Regions from separate parts of the Tolypothrix sp. PCC 7601 genome, predicted to be linked through region 4. Evidence: riboswitches for the same ligand, from Rfam matches in the RefSeq annotation. Region 4 holds a riboswitch; each other region holds the start of a gene.
The links. A riboswitch is a leader RNA that binds a small molecule or an ion and turns the genes downstream of it on or off. The one in region 4 is predicted to bind cobalamin.
Positions count from the first base shown of each region.

Region 1: linked by a shared signal. The riboswitch ahead of HG267_RS34745 (DUF1636 domain-containing protein) and the one ahead of HG267_RS13890 (energy-coupling factor ABC transporter permease) in region 4 are both predicted to bind cobalamin.
Region 2: linked by a shared signal. The riboswitch ahead of HG267_RS29965 (DUF1636 family protein) and the one ahead of HG267_RS13890 (energy-coupling factor ABC transporter permease) in region 4 are both predicted to bind cobalamin.
Region 3: linked by a shared signal. The riboswitch ahead of HG267_RS13305 (hypothetical protein) and the one ahead of HG267_RS13890 (energy-coupling factor ABC transporter permease) in region 4 are both predicted to bind cobalamin.

Region 1 covers NZ_CP064879.1:8,551,944-8,557,128, forward strand. Annotated here, with positions in the region: gene HG267_RS34735 (pentapeptide repeat-containing protein) at 1-1,597, shown strand, start outside; gene HG267_RS34740 (hypothetical protein) at 1,780-2,274, shown strand; cobalamin riboswitch at 2,583-2,759, shown strand; gene HG267_RS34745 (DUF1636 domain-containing protein) at 2,780-3,193, shown strand; gene HG267_RS34750 (hypothetical protein) at 3,183-3,326, shown strand; gene HG267_RS34755 (cobalt-precorrin-6A reductase) at 3,407-4,153, shown strand; gene HG267_RS34760 (SfnB family sulfur acquisition oxidoreductase) at 4,432-5,185, opposite strand, start outside.
Region 2 covers NZ_CP064879.1:7,381,570-7,386,754, forward strand. Annotated here, with positions in the region: gene HG267_RS29960 (GAF domain-containing protein) at 1-1,877, shown strand, start outside; cobalamin riboswitch at 2,007-2,150, shown strand; gene HG267_RS29965 (DUF1636 family protein) at 2,444-2,854, shown strand; gene HG267_RS29970 (TonB-dependent receptor plug domain-containing protein) at 3,172-5,185, shown strand, end outside.
Region 3 covers NZ_CP064879.1:3,169,018-3,174,202, reverse strand. Annotated here, with positions in the region: gene rocD (ornithine--oxo-acid transaminase) at 1-55, shown strand, start outside; gene HG267_RS13320 (1,9-bis(guanidino)-5-aza-nonane synthase) at 308-1,351, shown strand; gene HG267_RS13315 (chlorophyll a/b-binding protein) at 1,654-1,872, shown strand; partial or broken gene HG267_RS13310 (hydrogenase accessory protein HypB) at 2,109-2,285, opposite strand; cobalamin riboswitch at 2,411-2,554, shown strand; gene HG267_RS13305 (hypothetical protein) at 2,831-3,031, shown strand; gene HG267_RS13300 (methyltransferase domain-containing protein) at 3,248-4,252, shown strand; gene cobW (cobalamin biosynthesis protein CobW) at 4,401-5,185, shown strand, end outside.
Region 4 covers NZ_CP064879.1:3,314,713-3,319,897, forward strand. Annotated here, with positions in the region: gene HG267_RS13870 (OB-fold nucleic acid binding domain-containing protein) at 1-122, shown strand, start outside; gene HG267_RS13875 (hypothetical protein) at 363-917, shown strand; gene HG267_RS13880 (hypothetical protein) at 1,243-1,647, shown strand; gene HG267_RS13885 (DUF6464 family protein) at 1,899-2,228, shown strand; cobalamin riboswitch at 2,299-2,439, shown strand; gene HG267_RS13890 (energy-coupling factor ABC transporter permease) at 2,809-3,588, shown strand; gene HG267_RS13895 (energy-coupling factor ABC transporter substrate-binding protein) at 3,572-3,874, shown strand; gene cbiQ (cobalt ECF transporter T component CbiQ) at 3,871-4,683, shown strand; gene HG267_RS13905 (energy-coupling factor ABC transporter ATP-binding protein) at 4,658-5,185, shown strand, end outside.

The DNA.
Region 1 (5,185 bases), 3.8 Mb from region 4:
AGTTTTGGCCTTATTAGCGATCGCCTCTGAAGGAATTGGCTTACCTGCAAAAAATGGGCGACGGGCAATACATGATATTTTGGCAGGTACTCATACAGTAGATGCCACTCGCCCTTTACCAGCTTCCTTCTCAGATGCTAGCCGCGAAAGTCAAGCCGCTGTCAGCAGCGATGCTGAGTCATTAGCGGATGATCAACAAGGAGCCACGGCATCAGACAATACACCAGCACATCCCCTAGTGGCACTAATTCGGCGTAATCCTAATCTCACATTGATGGGTGTCACACTGGTGAGTATGGTAGCTGTATTAACCACTTTAGTCGGGACTCAAGTCTACATCCAAACTCAAGAAACACAGCGCAAATCGCAGCAAATCAACGGCCAACAGTTTCTAGAACTCGTAAAACAGCTGAACTCTAGCTCATTTGCTACTGTTGAAGAACGCCGCAGTGCAATTGTGGCTATGGGTACTCTCAACGATCCCCAAGCAGTTAAATTTTTAGCAGATCTACTAGTTAAAGAAACCAACCCTATGCTAGTAGATACAATACAACAAGCTTTGGCAAATATTGGGATTAAAGCTTTACCTGAGCTAAAAACTCAAAATCAAATTATTGCTGGGGAAATGGGAGCTGCAGGTACTAATGCAGTCCAGAGATTACAACTCAATCAAAAAGCCATCAACAAAATTCTCGCTGTTTACAGTGGTCAAAGCAACGGCATTGATTTGAGTCGCAGCCAATTAGGTGTCGTCGGTTCTGGAGAAAATTCCTCGTTCAACTTAGTCTTAGACAACGTTGATTTATCTGGAATTAAATTCAAATCTGCCAATCTCAATCAAGCTAGCTTTAAAGGCAGTCGTTTTCGCAGTGTTGGTGAAGATGGACGCTGGGACACCTACGACGATGTCATCGCTGATTTAACTCAGGTGCAGATGAAGCAAGCCAATCTCACCGATGCTAATCTCAGCCGTGTAATGTTGAACCGTAGCGATTTGAGCCGCGCCACTCTCAACCGAGCCAACTTATCTGATGCCCGTTTAATTAATGCTAATCTCAGCAGCGCCCAGCTAGTGGGAGCCGATTTGCGTGGCGCAGTATTAGAAAATGCTAGCTTAACAGGGGCAGATTTAGGCGATGCCAAACTCAACGAAGCTGATTTATATGCTGCTCGTTTAGGTCGTGTAGTAGCTATAGGCACTCAGTTATCCTATGCCAACTTAACCAAAACCGATTGGCAAGGCTCAGATTTATCTGGCGCTGATTTAGAACGTGTCAATCTCAGCAATGCGAATTTAAGTGCTACTCGGATGACTGGTGCAGTGTTGCGTTCTGCTCAAATGGAAAACGCCAACTTGCAAAATGCTGATTTGAGCCTTGTTGATTTACGGGGTGCAAACGTTGCTGGTGCTGATTTTAAGAATGCAGTTCTTTCACCCAGCAAACAAGACCCAGCAGATGAATTTGTCCAAACACCATCTAAAGGTTCCGTTTCTGCTGTAGTGCAAGGAGTTGATTTTTCTCAAGCCAAAAACTTAGATTCCAAACAGCTTGCTTACATTTGCACCCAAGGCGGGATTCATCCGCGTTGTCCGTAGGGTTGGGGACTGGTGACTGGGTATTGGGGATGAGGGAGACAAAAAAATAACAAATCCCAATTACCAATTACCCATTACCCAATGCCCAATGCCCCATGCCCTATGCCCAATGCCCAACATCAGCGATAACATAGGTATTAAAAGGAGCCATTAAAATTTTAAATGGTGTGAGGAAACGGGCAATGAAGCATCTCCGGTCTTTGGTTGTAGTTCTGGGCGCTAGTTCGCTGTTGAATATGGCTACAAGCAGTCAACCAGCACAAGCTCAAGTTGCTTATGGTAGTTATGTTGGTGTGGGCCCTTCTGTAGGATTAAGTGATGGGGCGCAAATTGGTGGGGTGGTGGCTTTTCGTTATAAGCTTTTAGAATCACCGATTTCTTTTCGTGCCCAAGCTTTGATTGGTCATGGTACAGCAATTGTGCCTACGGTTTCTTACGATGTCCCTATCAACTGGCAAACTGATGCCTACTTGGGTGCAGGATTGGCGTTAGCTAGTGGTGACGATCCTTCTCCAGTGGGGAATAAGATTAGTTTTGCTTTGCAACCAGGAATTGATTACACAGTTCCTAATAGCAACACTGTACTTTTTGGTAACGCGATTATCGCTTTTGATGCCTACCGCAATGGTGGTGGTACTGCTTTTTCTTTGCAAGGTGGTGTAGGTTTAAGATTTTAATGACTGAATTGAATATAAAAGCTAAATTCCCAAGTCTTGTAGGCGTGGGATTTTTTTATGTTGTTCAACACAGTCTCTATGAACAGTATGGTTCAATACGCTTGGGTTAAGATCATTAGCGATTAATACTTGTTAAACAAGCCAGCAGAATTGGGGGATTCTCCCCCAAACCCCCGATTGGGTGACGGTTGCGTCCCCCAAACCCCCTCCAAAATTATTGTTCTGTTTTTTGTTGAGTAACTAGTCTTTTATTTTTGTAGAACTCAGCACTTTCAAAGAGTGAACACACAGGGGCGCAGAGTTGTGTATGATCGAACAGGTCACTTGGTTCTGATGGGGATCAGTCATCAGAGGTAACGGGGAAAGTTCGGTGTAAATCCGGCACTGTCCCGCAACTGTGAAGCAATTTGAGATGTGCAAGATTTTGTAGTCGCAATTTCTCAATTGTGTAAGTCAGAACGCCCACCAAAGTTGATTGTTTTGTTCTCACATCTGCGAGGTACAGATGACTGCTGTGAATATTTCTGCGAGTAATTTGGGTGAATCTTCCCATACTCTATTTGTTTGCAAAACCTGTGCCAGTGTTTGGCAAGAAGGAAAGCGTGTAGGCGAGAGTGGTGGGGAAAAACTATTACAAAAACTAGAATTTCTAGCACAAGATTGGGAGTTGCGAGATAAGTTTCCCATTCAGCAAGTGGAATGCATGAGTGCTTGTAACCGTTCCTGCGTTGTCGCCTTTGCTGCACAAGGTAAAACTACATATCTGTTTGGTGATTTGGCAGTGGATGATTGTGCATCTGCGGTGCTGGAATGCGCTAGTCAATACTACAGCAAGCCTGATGGTTTACTGCCCTGGTCAGAACGCCCAGCAGCCTTGAAAAAGGGGATTTTGGCGAAGATTCCCCCCATTGGGAGATGAGGAGATTGGGGACTGGGGAAAGGGAGATGAGGGGGATGAGGGGGATGAGGGAGATGAGGGAGACAATACCAAACACCAAACACCAAACACCAAACACCAAACACCCAATTACCCATTACCAAATGACAAATGACAAATGACAAATGACAAATGACAAATGACAAATGACAAATGACAAATGATAAATGACAAATGACAAATGCCAAATGACAAATGCCAAATGCCAAAGTTTTAATTTTAGGTGGGACGGGAGATGCGGCGGAAATAGCTGTAAGAGTTGCTACTATCCCAGGAGTTGAGGCGATCGCATCTTTGGCTGGTCGTACTCGTCAACCGTCGATTCCGTCTGGAAATGTGCGAATTGGTGGGTTTGGTGGTGTGGCGGGTTTGGTTAGCTATTTGCAAGAGATGAGTATTGATTTTGTCATTGATGCTACCCATCCTTTTGCTAGCCAAATTTCTTGGAATGCGGCGGCGGCTACTGCTGAGGTTGGTATCCCTAGGTTGCTGTTCAATCGTCCTGCTTGGGAAAAGGTAAATGGCGATCGCTGGATTGAAGTTGATAGCATTACTGATGCAGCCGCAGCACTTTCTAATCAAGCACAACGAGTATTTTTGACTGTTGGTAGACAAGAACTCAGCGCCTTTGCACATCTAGAAGGGATTTGGTTTTTGATGCGGGTAATTGATCCGCCTAGCCCTGATGCTTTAACTCCGCCGGGTTTGGTATTGTGCGATCGCGGCCCTTTTGCTTTAGATAATGAACGAGAAATTCTCATTCACCACAAAATAGATACCATCGTTAGCAAAAATAGTGGTGGTGATGCTACTTATGCCAAAATTATTGCGGCGCGAGAACTTGGTATCGAAGTTGTGATGGTAAAGCGTCCAGCTATACCGCCAGGTGAGCAAGTAAGTAATGTAGAAGATGTTGTGGCTTGGTTGTTGAGTAATTTGTAACGTTTAGAAAAAGATGAGCTTCTACAAATCCGTTCTATCCCTGTGCTGTCACTCTCCGAAAACATTTGCCATTTCTGAATTATGCGAGCTTTTATCTACCAAGGGTTAACAAGATTTTTTCTAATAACAAATACAACACTATTAGGATAGCTTGTATGGATTACCTGATGAGGCTTCTAGGGATTACCCTCCCGGAGAGTGAAAAAAGCAGGATATTAGGGCAAAACATTCTGTAAAAATTCCCTCTGAATGCTTCACCCCAATAGAGAATGGGATAATTACAGCCAAGGATGGCGCGGGGGATAGACACCATTGAGGAAGTAGTTACCAACAGCGTAGTATTTCCAACGGACGGGATCATGGAGTGTGTGAGCGCGGGCATTTCGCCAGTGGCGATTGTAGTTGAATTCCTCTAATGTGGATTTAGTACCTGCTAGTTCAAATAACTTGTTGGTAGCTAGGATTGCGGCTTCGGTGGCTAAGGCTTTGACTTCTGCAACTGCAATTGAGGCTTCAACTACTTTGGGTTCTTCTAAGCCTGACTCGTTGGCGATATCCAGAAATTCGCCTGCACGACGCAGCAAAGCTTCAGCAGCGTGGACTTGAATCTGCACGTTACCAAATTCGTATAGTGTCAGGGGGTCTTCGTAGCCTTTTTCTAAATTACTATCAACCCAAGGACGGGTATGGTTACGGACAAAGTGAATGGTGTCACGGACTGCGGCTTTGGCAATTCCCACGTCTACTGCGGCTTGGATGATTTGAGCGATCGCACCCATTGGTGTTGCTCTCTCAAAGGCTAAATAGTGCGGTATGACGTGTTCTGCCTTGACTTTGACATTTTCAATAATGGTAGTACCGCTAGCTGTGGTACGCTGTCCAAAGCTTGTCCAGTCATCGAGTAGAGTCAGTCCTTCGGCATCTCTCTCCACAAATGCTACTACTGTTTTACCATCCGGGTTGCTGGCAATCACAGGAACCCAATGGGCTAGTAATGCGCCAGCCGAGTAGTATTTGCGTCCGTTGAGTACG
Region 2 (5,185 bases), 4.1 Mb from region 4:
AAAAAACATTAACTGGTGTAATTGCCAGAATTCGTGAATCTTTAGATTTAGAGAAAATCTTTCAAACTTCTGTTAGCGAAGTGCGACAACTGCTAAAAGCTAGCCGAGTTGGTGTTTTCCGCTTCGATCCTTTATCAGATTGGGCAGGAGAATTTATCTACGAAGATGTAGCTCCCGATTTTATTTCTGCAATCAAAGAAAAAGTTTATGATCATTGTTTTAGCGAACAATTTGCTTCCCTTTACGCCCAAGGTCGAGTTAATACAGTTGCAGATATTTATCAAGAAAAATTTAAAGACTGCTATATCAAAATCTTAGCCAGATTCCAAGTGCGTGCCAATATGGTTGCACCTCTGTTAAAGCAAGGTGAACTCTGGGGATTACTTTGCATTCATCAATGTGACGCACCTCGCAATTGGCAAACTTCAGAAATTGAATTTGTCAGTCAAATAGCCGAACAATTAGGAGTAGCCTTAAAACAAGATTCTTATTTAAAGCAGTTTCAAATGCAAGCAGTTCAGTTAGCAGAAGCTAAAGAACGAGAAAAAGCTATGGAAAGGCAAAAATTGCTAGCTGCAACTATTGATAAAATTCGGCAATCTCTCGATATTCAAACTATTTTTAAAACTACTACTCAAGCAGTTCTCGAGTTACTAGAAGTTGAGCGGATTGCTATCTACCGCTTTAACTCAGATTGGAGTGGTAAATTTGTAGCCGATTCTTTCAAGGATGGTTGGAAACCGATGACACAAGCCCAACCAATGATCATCGAAGACTTTGCTAGTACTGATGACGATAATGAACTTCCTCGTAACGAAACTTTTGTGCCGATTCGTCAAGGAGAAAAATTATGGGGATTATTAGTTGCTTATCAAAATTCCCAACCCCGTTATTGGAAAGATGAAGAAATTAATTTACTGGCGCAAGTAGGCGTGCAATTAGGGATTGCACTTCAACAAGGAGAATTACTTGAGCAAACCAAACGTCAAACTTTAGAATTAACTCAAGCTCTACAGGAATTAAAACAAACTCAATCGCGTTTAATTCAAGGCGAAAAAATGGCTGGTTTAGGGCAATTAATTGCTGGAGTTGCTCATGAAATAAACAATCCTGTAACTTTTATTTCTGGTAATCTTGTACATTTAAATGAGTATACTGACGAACTCTTGAAAGTTGTCAATCTTTATTGGCAACATGATTCATTATTTCCAGAGATTCAGAAACAAATTAATCGTAAAGAATTGGAATTTATCATCAAAGATTTACCCAAAACTATCGATTCAATGAAGATAGGCACCGACAGAATCGACCAGATTGTACTATCATTGCGAAACTTCTCGCGTACAGATGAAGGTGAATTGAAGTTAGTCGATATTCATGAAGGCTTAGATAGTACTTTGCTCATCTTAGGACATCGCTTCAAAAATCATAAAGAGCGCCCACCAATTTCTATTGTGAAAGAATATGGCATTTTACCTTTAGTTGAATGCTATCCCGCGCAAATCAATCAAGTGATAATGAATCTCTTGAGTAATAGCGTTGATGCTTTAGAAGAAAAATTTAAAAACATAAATAAGAGATATTTACATTCATCAATAGAGCCTCCAAATACTCCTTTAAATATTTGGATTAGTACGCAAACCTTAAATAGCCACATTGTCATTAAAATAGCTGATAATGGCTTAGGCATTCCCGAAGAAATCAGAACTCGTATTTTTGAACCATTTTTTACTACAAAAGAAGTAGGGAAAGGTACAGGCTTGGGGTTATCTATCAGCTATCAAATAGTAGTTGAAAAACATCATGGTCAGCTTAGATGTTCTTCCCAACCCGGACAAGGTACAGAATTTGTGATTGAAATTCCGATTAAACATTAACATCAGGATTAATGGATTGATAAACAAGGTATATAATTGACCTTTCTCAGTCTACGATTTTACTAATTTTGGTAAATTGTGGATTACTTTTAAGTAGCTGGCGCAATTTAGCTCATTGCTGTGGTATTATTCCTCCAGTATCAATTCGGTTCTAATGGGGAGCAGCCATCAGAGGTAACGGGGAAAGACTGGTGTAAATCCAGCACTGTCCCGCAGCTGTAATGAAGTTCTTGCTTCAAAGTCAGAATGCCCGCCGAAATTACCACCAACTCCCATCTGCGAGGTACAGATGAACTTTGCTAATACTCTTTTCATTAAGAAGTGTCACTTTCTCATAGTTGCAGATCCAAGCCACGCGATCGCAATTGCTATGAGATTGTAGACTTTTACCTACAAATATTCATACTGACACAAGGTTATAGATACAAGCCTGAAAACCCATTTGTATCCTAACCTTGGCCTTCGCATATTTACATGATATCTAGGCAGGTTTGCACCCATACTACACGCCAACCTGACAACTCTAGTGTGCATTTCTTGTCTTCATCAGCAATATTTCAAAATTAATGAACAACAAACAACATACTTTATTCGTCTGCACAACCTGCGCTAGTGTGTGGCAAGATGGCAAGCGGGTTGGTGAAAGTGGCGGACATCTGCTATTACAGCAACTGCAACAACTTGCACAAGATTGGGAATTGCAAAATCAATTCTCCATTCAAGGTGTTGAATGTATGAGTGCTTGCAGTCATGCTTGCGTTATCGCCTTCCAAGCACAAGAGAAACTCACCTATCTTTTTGGCAATTTAGCAGTCGATGATAATGCATCTGCTATTCTGCAATGTGCTATTCAATACTACACAAACCCCAATGGTTTACTACCTTGGTCAGAACGTCCAGAAGCTTTAAAAACAGGCATCTTAGCTAAAATACCACCCCTCAGTAAATGGGCAAAATTCCACCGTAATTGCTGTTAGGAAACTCCAAAAAATAAATTATTCCGTTCACTGTTGACTGTTAACCGTGAACCGTCAACAGTCAACAATAGCAATGGGATATTTTTTTAATTGGAAGTCCCTTAATCCAACACCAGTAGTAGGGGCAGGTGAAGCAATATCCCTGTTCATCATCGATACATATCTGTAAACCCGCCCCTAATCTCTTGTAAATTGCTGTCCAAAATGATAATAATAATCATTATCATATTTTCCTCCTGGCTGAGAGTTTTTGCAAAAAACCTCTCATCTTCACTCACGACCAATTTTTTTAGTTATACAGGTGGCTGAAATTACCAATGCGTAATCAACTTATCGCCAGATGGGGAACTCAACTTATCATCTCTAGCGTGACTATCACCACAGGGATGCTGTGGGAAAATTCCAGCATCATCGCCACAGAAATTGCACAAGCAGAAGAGAAAGAACCAGATATTGAACTGACAGTTATTGACAAACTCCTCAATGAACCTGTATTTTCCCCTTTTCGCCGCGAGGGAACAGTCAAAGATTCCACCCGTCCGGTGTATGTCATTACCGGCGAAGAAATGGAAGCGCAAGGTGCAAGAACTGTCAGAGAAGCACTGCGATTTCTTCCTGGTATTTTAGGTGACGGTACAGTTGGGACAGAAGTAAACGCTTTAAGTGGCCAATTTATTCGCGGTTCTAATACCGGACAAGTCTTAATCTTATTGGATGGTAGACCAATTAATAATTTAGGTGGTGGTGGTTTCGATTTATCAGAATTTACCACGAACAATATTGAAAGAGTCGAAGTCTTACCCGGAGGTGGTTCAACTCTTTATGGTTCAGATGCAATAGGTGGGGTAATTAATATTGTTACCCGTCGTCCTACAGAGCAAATTACCACAGACACCAAAGTTAATTTTGGTTCCTATGGATTGAACCAACAAAGTATTCAAAATAGTGGAAAATCCGGTGATATATCTTGGTTAGTTGGATATAGCCGGACTCAAGCACAAAATAATTATCGCTTTCGTATTCCTGAAGCTAACTTTGAGGGGACAAGAACGAATAATGACGCACTCTTTAATAACTTTAATGTCAAATTAGAAGCAAATTTAGGAAAACGTAACACCTTAACTCTCTCCACCTTATATTTAGGTAAAGAACAGGGAGTACCAGGAGGCGTACCCATTCCTGTACCTCAATTTGGACAGGGATTTTTTAACACTCTCACCGATAATAATCGTAAATACACAGACCAAGTTCTCACTGATTTAACCTGGAACTCCAAATTAGGTAGCGGCGATGATTCACTTTTAACAGCGAGAGTTTACGCTGATTTTCTCAACACTCGTTTTGATAATCGCAGTGGCGCAATTACATCCCAAAACCGCTTTGATACCAAACAAGATTCCTATGGTCTTCAAGTTACCCATAACTGGAACATTGCGAAGAATCAGACCTTAGTTTATGGCTTTGATTATCGGAATACCAATGTACGCAACACCACATTTAATTATGGAACAAATATTACCAGAGAAAATTATGATGATGCTATAGGTCAAGGGGCAATTTTTGGGAGATATGAAATTAACTTTTCTCCTAGTTTTAGTATGAATTTGGGAGTGCGGCAAGATTTTAGTAGTTTGGTCAATGGTTCGTTTACTTCGCCATCTGTAGGGGCAAAGTTAGCGGTATCAGATTCAACTACACTCCGAGCTAACTATATCAGAAACTTCCGCGCTCCAACCATAGCTAATTTATTTAATACTAATCCTACTAACATTGGTAATCCTGACCTCAAGCCAGAACAAGGAGATAGTTTTGATGTGGGGATTGACCAAAAGTTAGGGAATATTGGTTTGTTGAGGCTGACATTTTTTAGAAACCTTGTTTCTGATACAATTGCCTTCAAAAGTTTAATCCCACCTGTAAATGGTAATACAGGAACTTGGGAAAATATCGGGTTAGTAGAAACTACGGGAATTGAGGCTTCGTTAAATTTACAAATAGCGAGGAATGTTTATACTTTTGTTAATTATACGGCGAACGATCCGCGTATTTTAGCAAGTGCTAATCCGGCGGAAATTGATAAGGAGTTGCGGTTTGCAGGTGCAGATAAATTAAATTTGGGTGTGTCTTATGAAAATGCTAAAGGTTGGTATTTTGGTGTGTTGATGAATTCTTTAAATGGGTATCCTACTAATAATATTAATACGGAGTTTCTTTCGGGGTATACTACTTTTGATTTAAAGATGCGTGTACCTATTAGTGATAGTTTAATTTTAACTGGGAGTTTGGATAATCTGTTTGATCAGCGTTATCAGTTGTTTCCTGGTTATCCTG
Region 3 (5,185 bases), 150 kb from region 4:
TGAAATAGATTGGGCATTAGAGAAAATTGAGCGAGTTTTGACAACCACTGGTTAGTTTGGCACAAATTGAGTTTTGCGGGGTGGTTGATAGTGTTTGAGAAGTCATTAATAGCAAAATTGAACAATCGTCTCATCCAACTTATGAGTATCTGGGAATTGTACGTCAAATTGAATAAAAGACGGCAATCAGATCCCGGTTTGTCCTGGTATGACCACTGCGAAGCACCTAGTACGTTGGCAGAATTTGCCTTCTAGTTGTGTAAGTAGACCGGATGATTTTAATTTTCAATAAAAAGGACAATCTACCATGAATCGTGAAGAACTTTTGCAAGAGACCGTGCAACCAATTGACATTAAAGCTTTTGATGTTGTTGGCTTGGTGGAAGCAATGAGTAAGACAGCTTTCCAAGCTCGAAATTTGGGGCGGGCAGCGAAAATTTACGATGCAATGCTGCAAGATAAAGAATGCACGATTATTCTGTGTTTAGCTGGGTCTTTATTTAGTGCTGGACTGAAGGGAATAGTCCACGATTTAATTACTCACAATATGGTAGATGCAATTGTTTCTACCGGAGCTAACATTGTTGACCAAGATTTCTTTGAAGCGTTGGGTTATCGTCATTATGTCGGCGATCCCTTTGCTGATGATGAGGTGCTAAGACAGCAACGCATAGACCGCATATATGACACCTATATTGATGAGGATCAACTGCGGGTATGTGATATGACTATTGCCGAAATCGCCGAAGGGTTAGAGAAACGTCCCTATTCTTCACGAGAATTTATTCAGGAAATGGGGGCTTATTTGGAACGTCGGGGAAACTATGGTCAATCTGTGGTGCAAGCCGCTTATCAACACCAAGTACCAATTTTTGTCCCTGCTTTTAGTGACTGTTCGGCTGGGTTTGGTTTAGTGCATCATCAATGGAATTCCCCAGAATCTCATGTGACGATTGACTCAGTGAGAGACTTTCGGGAGTTGACCCAGTGTAAACTAGCTTCTAATTACACTGGCTTGGTAATGATTGGTGGCGGTGTACCGAAAAACTTTGCTCAGGATACGGTGGTAGCTGCGGAATTGCTGGGATTTGAAACGAGTATGCACAAGTATACAATTCAAGTCACTGTCGCTGATGAGCGCGATGGTGCTTTATCTGGTTCTACTCTTAAAGAGGCTCATTCTTGGGGGAAGGTAGATAAAGCTACTGAACAGATGGTTTTTTCTGAGGCGACTGTGGCTTTACCATTAATTGCGGGGTATGCCTATGGTAAAGGTAATTGGCGCGATCGCCAACCACATCATTTAGCTGAGTTGTTCACCAAACCTCAACCCAAGGTAGCAACTGTGTAGAGATTTTTAGGGGGTAAATTTACCCCCTGTCCCATGACAAACATAACTTGAATATTAGCTATAGCTTGTTGTGTTACCCTTCATCTTGGCAACAAGATGAAGTTTGTATTTATCTCTTGTGTCAGATAACACAAATAAGTGTTCAACTTATGGTAGAAATTGTTTGTTTTTCTGGTGTAAATTCTTTGATTTTTTTACGTAACTCTTTGTATCGTTAGGAAGACGATGATTATATAAAGTTTTTTTAAGATGGGAGGCGACATAGATAAAGTACAAACACGAAATCAAAAAGGCGACGAATTATGCAAGAAATCAAAGAAGTAAAAGGAAGCCAGGATTTACTTCCAGAAATTAAAGAGCCTTACTATTACGCTGGTACTCGTTGGAGATGGGGTTTCCAACCAAGTGCAGAGATTTGGAACGGACGCTTGGCGATGATTGGTTTCTTTGCAACTGCACTGTTTGAAATCCTTAATAAAGATGGGCTTCTTGGAGGACTGTTTTGGGGATTTTTCCAATAAAAAAGTAATGCTGCTCTATATTACTGGATTGTAGAATCACAAAAATCCTCATCTTTCAGAGAATTTAGTTTAAACAAATATGCTCAAATATTGCGCTCTATTAATGATATTAACTCTCATGAATAGAGCGTAAAAATTTTATTAGTTTATCCTCATCTGGATATTCCCACACTCTGTTTTGACACTAAATTTTAAATCTATTAAATGAATTGTCTAGATTGAAATTTAAACTCACTTTATGAATATACTTGTGAACTATTTTGAACCTTTTCTGATAACCACTGATACCAACTCTCTAACCCAGTTCCAGTTAACGCTGAAACTTGAAAAACCTGAATTTGAGGATTAACCTGCTGGGCATATTCTATGCAACGCTGAACGTCAAACTGCACATGAGGTAGTAAATCAATTTCAATTGAATAAATTTACTTGAAGTCTTGGTCATAACAGCCAGGACTTCTTTAATGTCATGAAATCTTAAAATAAAAGTGGCTGTTAACTAAAACTCTATCTTGTATTATTTTCCTGATTATGATGTACAATGGGTCGATAAGTCGGTTCTAGTGGGGAACAGCCACTAGAGGAAACGGGGAAAGTCCGGTGCGAATCCGGCGCTGTCCCGCAGCTGTAATCAAGGTTTACCTTGTGAGTCAGAATGCCCGCCGAAGTTGACTTGTAAATTTTGTACATCTGCGAGGCACGGATGATTTATTACATGGCGATCGCTAAATCTGATATTTTGAAAGCACCGCACATTAAAACGCTACAAATGGCGGCTTTCCACGAAATACGTAATTAATATTAAATTTCAATTAGTAATTACTTTTGTGAATATTCAGGTATTTCTTTTACTTTGAAACCTGAAATATTTTCAACGAGGTATGGCACAAAATTTCCATCGTTATATCTAGCGATAACTTCTCTGTATTTTCGTTAAATTCTGACTCGGTTAATCATCATGCCGAAATATTATCTTCACCGGACTGGGAAGATTCCTACTGCTGTTCATCCTTTTGTCAAACAAACAGGTTTTAGAGAAGATCAGCAGCAACCCTTTCTAAATTTAAGGCAAATAATTCGAGGTTGGCAAAAAATTGCAAGTTCAACCTATGGAAAGATTTCTCTGATGATCTCTCGTCTAATTCGGGATGAACCATGAATCAATTCAAAATTCAAAATTCAAAATTCAAAATTAAATACAGCCACTGACAAGGGGGAGGCAGTCTCGTGGGCGGGTTTCCCGACTTGAGAGAACTGGCGTTGGGGTTTATACCCGCTTTGTGAGAGAAGGATTCTTTCGCCCACAAGGGGCGAGGGTTTTCATAAACAAATCAATGTCTATCAACTGTTAGCTACATAGAAAGCTTTCACAACAATGTCAACTTTATTAGTTTATTTTGTAATTGGTTCTCTTATCGTTTTACTAATTGGAATTGCAGCTTATTTCGTAACGGCTCGTAAGTATCAATCCTCAGCCACAGTCGCTAATTCCTATGACCAATGGACGCTTGACGGCATCCTAGAATTTTACTGGGGCGAACACATTCACCTCGGTCACTACGGTTCGCCACCAAGACGCAAGGATTTTTTGGCTGCTAAATCTGACTTTGTACACGAAATGGTTAAATGGGGTGGTTTAGATAAATTACCTCCTGGTACTACCGTCTTAGATGTTGGCTGTGGGATTGGGGGTAGCAGCCGGATTTTAGCGCGAGATTATGGATTTGCTGTCACAGGAATTACCATCAGCCCACAGCAGGTGAAACGCGCCCAGGAGTTAACACCCCAAGAACTAAACGCCCAGTTTGCAGTCGATGATGCAATGGCATTGTCGTTTCCAGATGCCAGTTTTGATGTAGTTTGGTCAATCGAAGCAGGCCCCCACATGCCCGATAAAGCCGTTTTTGCCAGAGAATTAATACGGGTGCTAAAGCCTGGTGGAATTTTGGTTGTCGCTGACTGGAATCAAAGGGATGACCGCCAAAAGCCGCTAAATTTCTGGGAGAAACCAGTAATGCGACAACTGCTAGATCAGTGGTCTCATCCAGCTTTTTCTAGCATTGAGGGATTCTCCGAACTGTTGGCAGCTACAGGATTAGTGGAAGGAGAGGTAATTACGGCTGATTGGACGCAAGCAACCCTTCCTTCTTGGTTAGATTCGATTTGGCAAGGAGTGGTTCGCCCAAGCGGATTTCTGCGTTTTGGACTGTCTGGTTTCATCAAATCTGTGCGCGAAGTGCCGACGTTTTTATTGATGCGTTTAGCCTTTGGTGCAGGACTGTGCCGATTTGGAATGTTCCGTGCTGTGCGGGCAAATTCACGTACAGAATTGAGGGATAGAAACTTTGTTCAGGAAAATCCCTCAAGTTTAGTTGGGTAGCGATACTTGCGGTGGGCTGCGTCTACGCATGATGACTAATGCGTGAGTTCTCAGCAATCACCCCATCACAAAATCTATCTAATACATGATATCTGCGTAAAACTTCTTTTTTGTAATCGCTCCTTTAATCAACAAACAACTTATTTATATGCACAAAATTCCCGTCACAGTCATTACAGGATTTCTCGGCGCAGGCAAAACTACGTTAATTCGTCACTTACTGCAAAACAACGAAGGACGACGGATTGCTGTTTTGGTAAATGAATTTGGGGAAATGGGCATTGATGGCGAACTATTGCGTGATTGCCGAGTTTGTGATGATGAAGAAGACCCCAACAGTAATATTGTGGAACTCACCAACGGTTGCTTGTGCTGCACAGTGCAAGAGGAATTCTTACCAGCAATGCAAGAATTACTCAAGCGACGCGATCGCCTAGACTGTATGTTGATTGAAACCTCTGGACTAGCATTACCAAAACCATTGGTGCAAGCATTTCGCTGGCCAGAGATTCGCACAGGTGCTACAGTGGACGGCGTAATCACTGTGGTGGATTGCGAAGCCTTAGCCAGCGATCGATATGTAGGCGATTTAGCAGCCCTCTTAGCCCAGCGACAAGCCGACTCTAGCCTAGAACACGAAACACCGATTGAGGAATTGTTTGAAGATCAGCTAGCTTGTGCTGACTTGGTGTTGCTGACTAAAAGCGATCGCGTTGACGAACAAACCCAAGTGAGAGTGCAGGATTGGTTAAAGCAGAACTTACCTCCTGGTGTAAAAGTCATTCCTTGCCAGGATGGTAAAATCAGTAGCAATTTATTACTCGGTTTTAACGCTGCGGTAGAAGATAACTTAGATAGTCGTCCCAGTCACCACGATACTGAAGAAGACCACGAACATGATGACGGGATTAATGCAGTGCAACTAATATTAGA
Region 4 (5,185 bases):
GGAATTCTCGGCAGCTAGTCCGCTTTGGTAGGCAATTTTGGGTACAAGATTCTCTCAGTGCTGTGATTGCTCTCCAAAATGCGAGATTCCCAGCTCAAATTAAACCTTTGACTAGTAGTTAAAGATACAACACTAGAGGTTCATCAAGTTTGATTTATGATGTACTTCCAGTTATTATACGGATAATTGCTGGACTAGCTTGACATATGATTTACTACAGCGTCAACAGTAGATAGCCTTAGACAAACGACAATCGATTTAAATTTTTTGGTTACTTCTGCGGATGATAACTTCCTCTTTTGCATGGTATCTTTTGATGCCATGCCATATAGGCAATAATCAGGGGAAGGAGATCAGACTTGATGATGGTAACTGAGCTACATAAATTTGTATCATATTGTAGAAAAATACAACCTCAAACTCAAGAAGATATCAAAAAATTTTTTGAGGGGGTGCTTTTTTTCCCTTATGATAAAGAACTGCTATTACAAGCTTATTTATTCCTGAACCTGAGTAAATTATTTCCTTCTTGCTCAGAATTATTATTATTTGAAAAATCGCCCATTGCAGATTACACTGATTTAGGAAAATGTGATTTTGTCTATTTGACAAATCGCGGGAATCTATTTTTAATAGAAACTAAATTTATTGACACAGAAGCTACAGGTGCAACCGAACGAAAAAGAAGGAATAAGCATAGAAACAAGGTTTTTGACCAAGTTATTACCTTAAAAAGTCGATTTAGTGAATACTGGAATATTAGAAATGACCAATTAGAATGTGGCGTTTTTACAACCGATCCAGAAATAGATTGGCGTGGTAACGATGCCAATGTCATAACTAAATCTATAACTATAGACAATCTTGAAGAATGGCGAGTAAATTATAGCAAATACAATCAATTTGACAATCATTAATTTATTTGGCTGTGGATGTTATCAGTTTCAGTTATTAAAAATCTTTTTATTAACCCGATAAATTCAGAATATAACTTTACAAGGCAGCACCACATTTAATATTTGCCATTTAAAAAGCAAATCTTTAAACCTGATTCTTTAACTTGTTCCCCACACCAAATTTTGAATTTAAAATTCTCACCCTTGTAGTATTGGAACTACATTCTCAATTCAGGCTGACTCCACACAGTAATTTTTGTTTACAACTTCACCAAAACTAAAGTAGTATTTTTGTACTAATAACCTGTTAAAATGCCTTAACAGCTAGTTAGTCTTGTTAAAAAGTATGGAAGAATACAAAACAACACCTAACCTGGCGATTGTGCCATTTCCCACAAAAGCAGCAAAAACAGCGATCGCACCATTGCAATTGCCAAAAGACAATATAAGTGATGAGTGGGAGCGTTTATTATCCCAAGGGCAATGCATCAATCAAATGGCTGCACAGTTAGAAGCGATGATTTTAGAATTCAAAGCGATCGCCAGCAAATTGCAAGAAAAAAGCAAGCCGCATCAAAGCACTTGTCAGTATTTACCATTGGCTATCCCTTGGGTGAGACAACAGTCAGATGAGTCATTTATTCTCACAACCCGCAAAATCGATTTATTTCAAGCCGAAAAAGAAGCGCAACAGCTAGCGCAACAACTGCGCCAGCAAAGCCGTAGCAAAGAATTGCGATCGCAGTCATAAGTGCGTCCCGTACCCAATGCCCAATGCCCCATGCCCCATGCCCATCAACAAATCTTAAAGTTATGAAGGTGCAACTACAGCCCAACCAATAAACTGTAAAAGCTATGCTGATTAAAGTGGTACTCGATACCTCTAAATTAGAGGTCGCAGTGCCACTTGCTATTGTTAGTCAGGAAAAACTATCCTACTGGCAAGGCGCAAAGCTGAAACTGCCCTAAGATTTGCACTCACGAAAACGAGGTAAGGAAAAAGTGTTAAAAACTCTTTTGGTAATCGCCATTGGTTTCTTACCCTCCCTGTTCTCTTTATGGATCATCCGTAAAACTCATCTACGGACGAGGTTAAGGATGAGACAAGCCGCTATTAATGGCTCCAGGCTGAGAGCAAGACAAATTAGGCAGATTGAAGGCGATCGCTACTATTTAGAAGGCGTAGGTTATCTGGTTGGCGATATTAGCTGCAAATTTAATGCTCGATCCGGTCATATTCGCTGTGCTGTGAATCCCAATGGCCCATGTCAAGGATGTCGTCACTATGAACCTAGAGAATTAGCTGAGAATGAATCTAAAGAATATGCCTGAATATATAAGATTTCTAATTTTTAATTACGAATTACGAATTACGAATTATTAATGATTCCCTAATGATATACTTTGTCTTAATTTAATGGGTTCTGATGAATAGCACCCATCAGACGTAAGGGGGAAAGTTCGGTGTAAATCCGGCGCTGTCCCGCAGCTGTAATCTCTTATTGAGTAAGTCAGAATGCCCGCCTATTAGTTATTTTTGTGGAAACACATCTGCGAGGTACAGATGCGGTCTTATTTAGTATTTTGTCAAATGATTTATCCAGATCTGCCAACAAAGCGGCGGATATTGTTTGTTAAATACCAGAGTAGCGATCGCTCAACGAATTTTGATTGCCTACACTGTATTACTTAACAACTATGGATTTATTTAAAAAATTGAGCCAGCTTTTATCAGTAGCTAAATACCAAAAGTATCAAGATGCCTATAGCTGTGTAGCCAGTATAACTATGTGGCAATTTTGACTAATGTAAAGTTGTACTGCTACCAACTAGATTTATGTGGCATAAATCTAGTTGCTCTAGCTAATTAGTAAGAATTTGGATACTATTTGAACTCTGCTGAAACATCAAAATGAGAAAAAATCGCGTTAAGCTACATTTAGTTTTATTAGCATTAGGCAGCTTGTACTTTATAGTAGGCTTACCCAAACCTGCCTATGCGATGCACATTATGGAAGGCTTTTTACCAGTGCAGTGGGCAATTTTTTGGTGGGTAGTCGCCTTACCGTTTTTTGTTTTAGGATTGCGATCGCTAACTCGGATTACGCAAGCTAACCCGCAGCTGAAATTACTCTTGGGGTTAGCAGGTGCTTTTACATTCGTGTTATCAGCTTTAAAACTGCCTTCTGTTACAGGTAGCTGTTCCCATCCTACAGGCACAGGCTTAGGAGCAGTCTTATTTGGCCCCTTAGCCATGTCAGTTTTAGGTAGCTTGGTGCTGCTATTTCAAGCTTTGTTACTTGCACATGGCGGTTTGACAACATTGGGAGCAAATGCTTTTTCAATGGCGATCGCGGGGCCATTTGCAGCTTACTGGGTATATCAACTGACGATGCGGCTAACTGGTAAACAAAGAATCGCCATATTTTTAGCAGCCGCTTTAGCAGACTTACTCACTTACATTATTACTTCTTTCCAGTTAGCTCTAGCTTTTCCTGCACCTGTGGGTGGCTTTATTGCTTCATTTACCAAATTTGCAGGAATTTTTGCGATTACTCAAGTACCCTTGGCAATTAGTGAGGGTTTGCTGACAGTCCTAGTGTGGAACTGGCTACAATCATACAATCCTCAAGAATTAGAATTATTGAAATTAATTAAACAGGAACCCCAAACTAATGAAACAGTCTCATAAGGGATGGCATAACTGGTTATTGGTGCTTGCAGTTATTGGTTTAGCAATTGCGCCGTTAATATTAGCACGCGATGCCGAATTCGGTGGTTCCGATGGCGAAGCTCAAAAGGCCATTAGTCAAGTAAAACCAGGATATGAACCTTGGTTTCAACCCTTATTTCAACCACCTAGCAAAGAGATAGAAAGTTTATTATTTGCATCCCAAGCAGCTTTAGGTGCGGGAGTTATTGGTTACGCTATTGGCTTATATAGAGGACGTTCGCAACAGCAAAGAGATCAAGAATGACGCTGCAACTAGACAGTTTAGCCTACACCAACCGACTCAGACATATACCACCAGAACATAAAATAATTTTTGCGATCGCTACTCTTGTTATCTCCCTTTTTACCCATCCATTAGGCCAAATTCTCATTGCTTTGTGGATGGGTATTTGGATAGTTATCTACGCTAAAATTCCTGGTGGTATTTACTTAAAATTATTAATAGTTGCCAGTTTTTTTTGGTTAACCAGTTTACCAGCACTGATACTCAATAGCATCTCTATTGCAGATTTAGCTAGTGTATTACCAGATTCATGGTCAGGATTAACATTTGGACAATATTATATCTACATTAGCCGCAGTGGTAGCGAACAGGCATTAGCAATTTTTACCAGAGCATTAGCTTCTATTTCTTGCCTATATTTCTTAATGTTAACTGTTCCTTTCACAGAAATATTACAAACTTTGCGCCGCATTGGATGTCCTGTGCTTTTGACAGAACTTTTGTTGCTGATGTATCGGTTTATTTTTATTCTGTTGAGAACATCTCATGAGTTGTGGACTGCTCAACAATCTCGTGATGGCTACCGTACTTGGCGCATTAGTATGAAAAGTTTAGCATTACTGATTGGGCAGTTATTACAACGAACTCTACAACAATATAATCAATTCTCTTTAGGATTAGAAACACGCGGTTTTCAAGATGAATTCCGAGTATGGCATCCTCATCGCTATCGTCCACAACCGCGATATATCATAGAAGCAATTTTTGGCTGTGCATTATTAATCGCATTACAATTGTCTCAAGATGCAGGAATATTTACTCGAATTTGAGCAAGTATATTATAAATATTCAGGCTCACAGCAATCGGCTCTCAATGGTTTAACTCTGAGAGTACCTAAACACAAAAAATGTGCATTAATTGGTCAAAACGGTTGTGGTAAGACTACCCTATTTTTATTAGCTAATGGTTTATATAAACCCAACTCGGGAAATGTACGGTGGCGAGGTGAAGCCTTTAATTATAACCGTCATTATCTCAGTAATTTAAGGCAAAAAGTCGGCTTAATATTTCAAGATCCAGAGCAACAATTAGTAGCGGCTACTGTGGAAGAAGATATTTCCTATGGTTTATGTAATTTAGGTTTGCCGACATCAGAAATTCAATTAAGAGTTGAGCAAGCCTTAGTTGAATTTGGGCTAACATCTTTAGCAGAGAAACCAGTGCATCATCTCAGTTTAGGTCAAAAAAGGCGAGTTTCCATAGCAGATGTTATGGTGCTGCAACCAGAACTATTAGTATTAGATGAGCCAACTGCATATCTAGATGTTAAG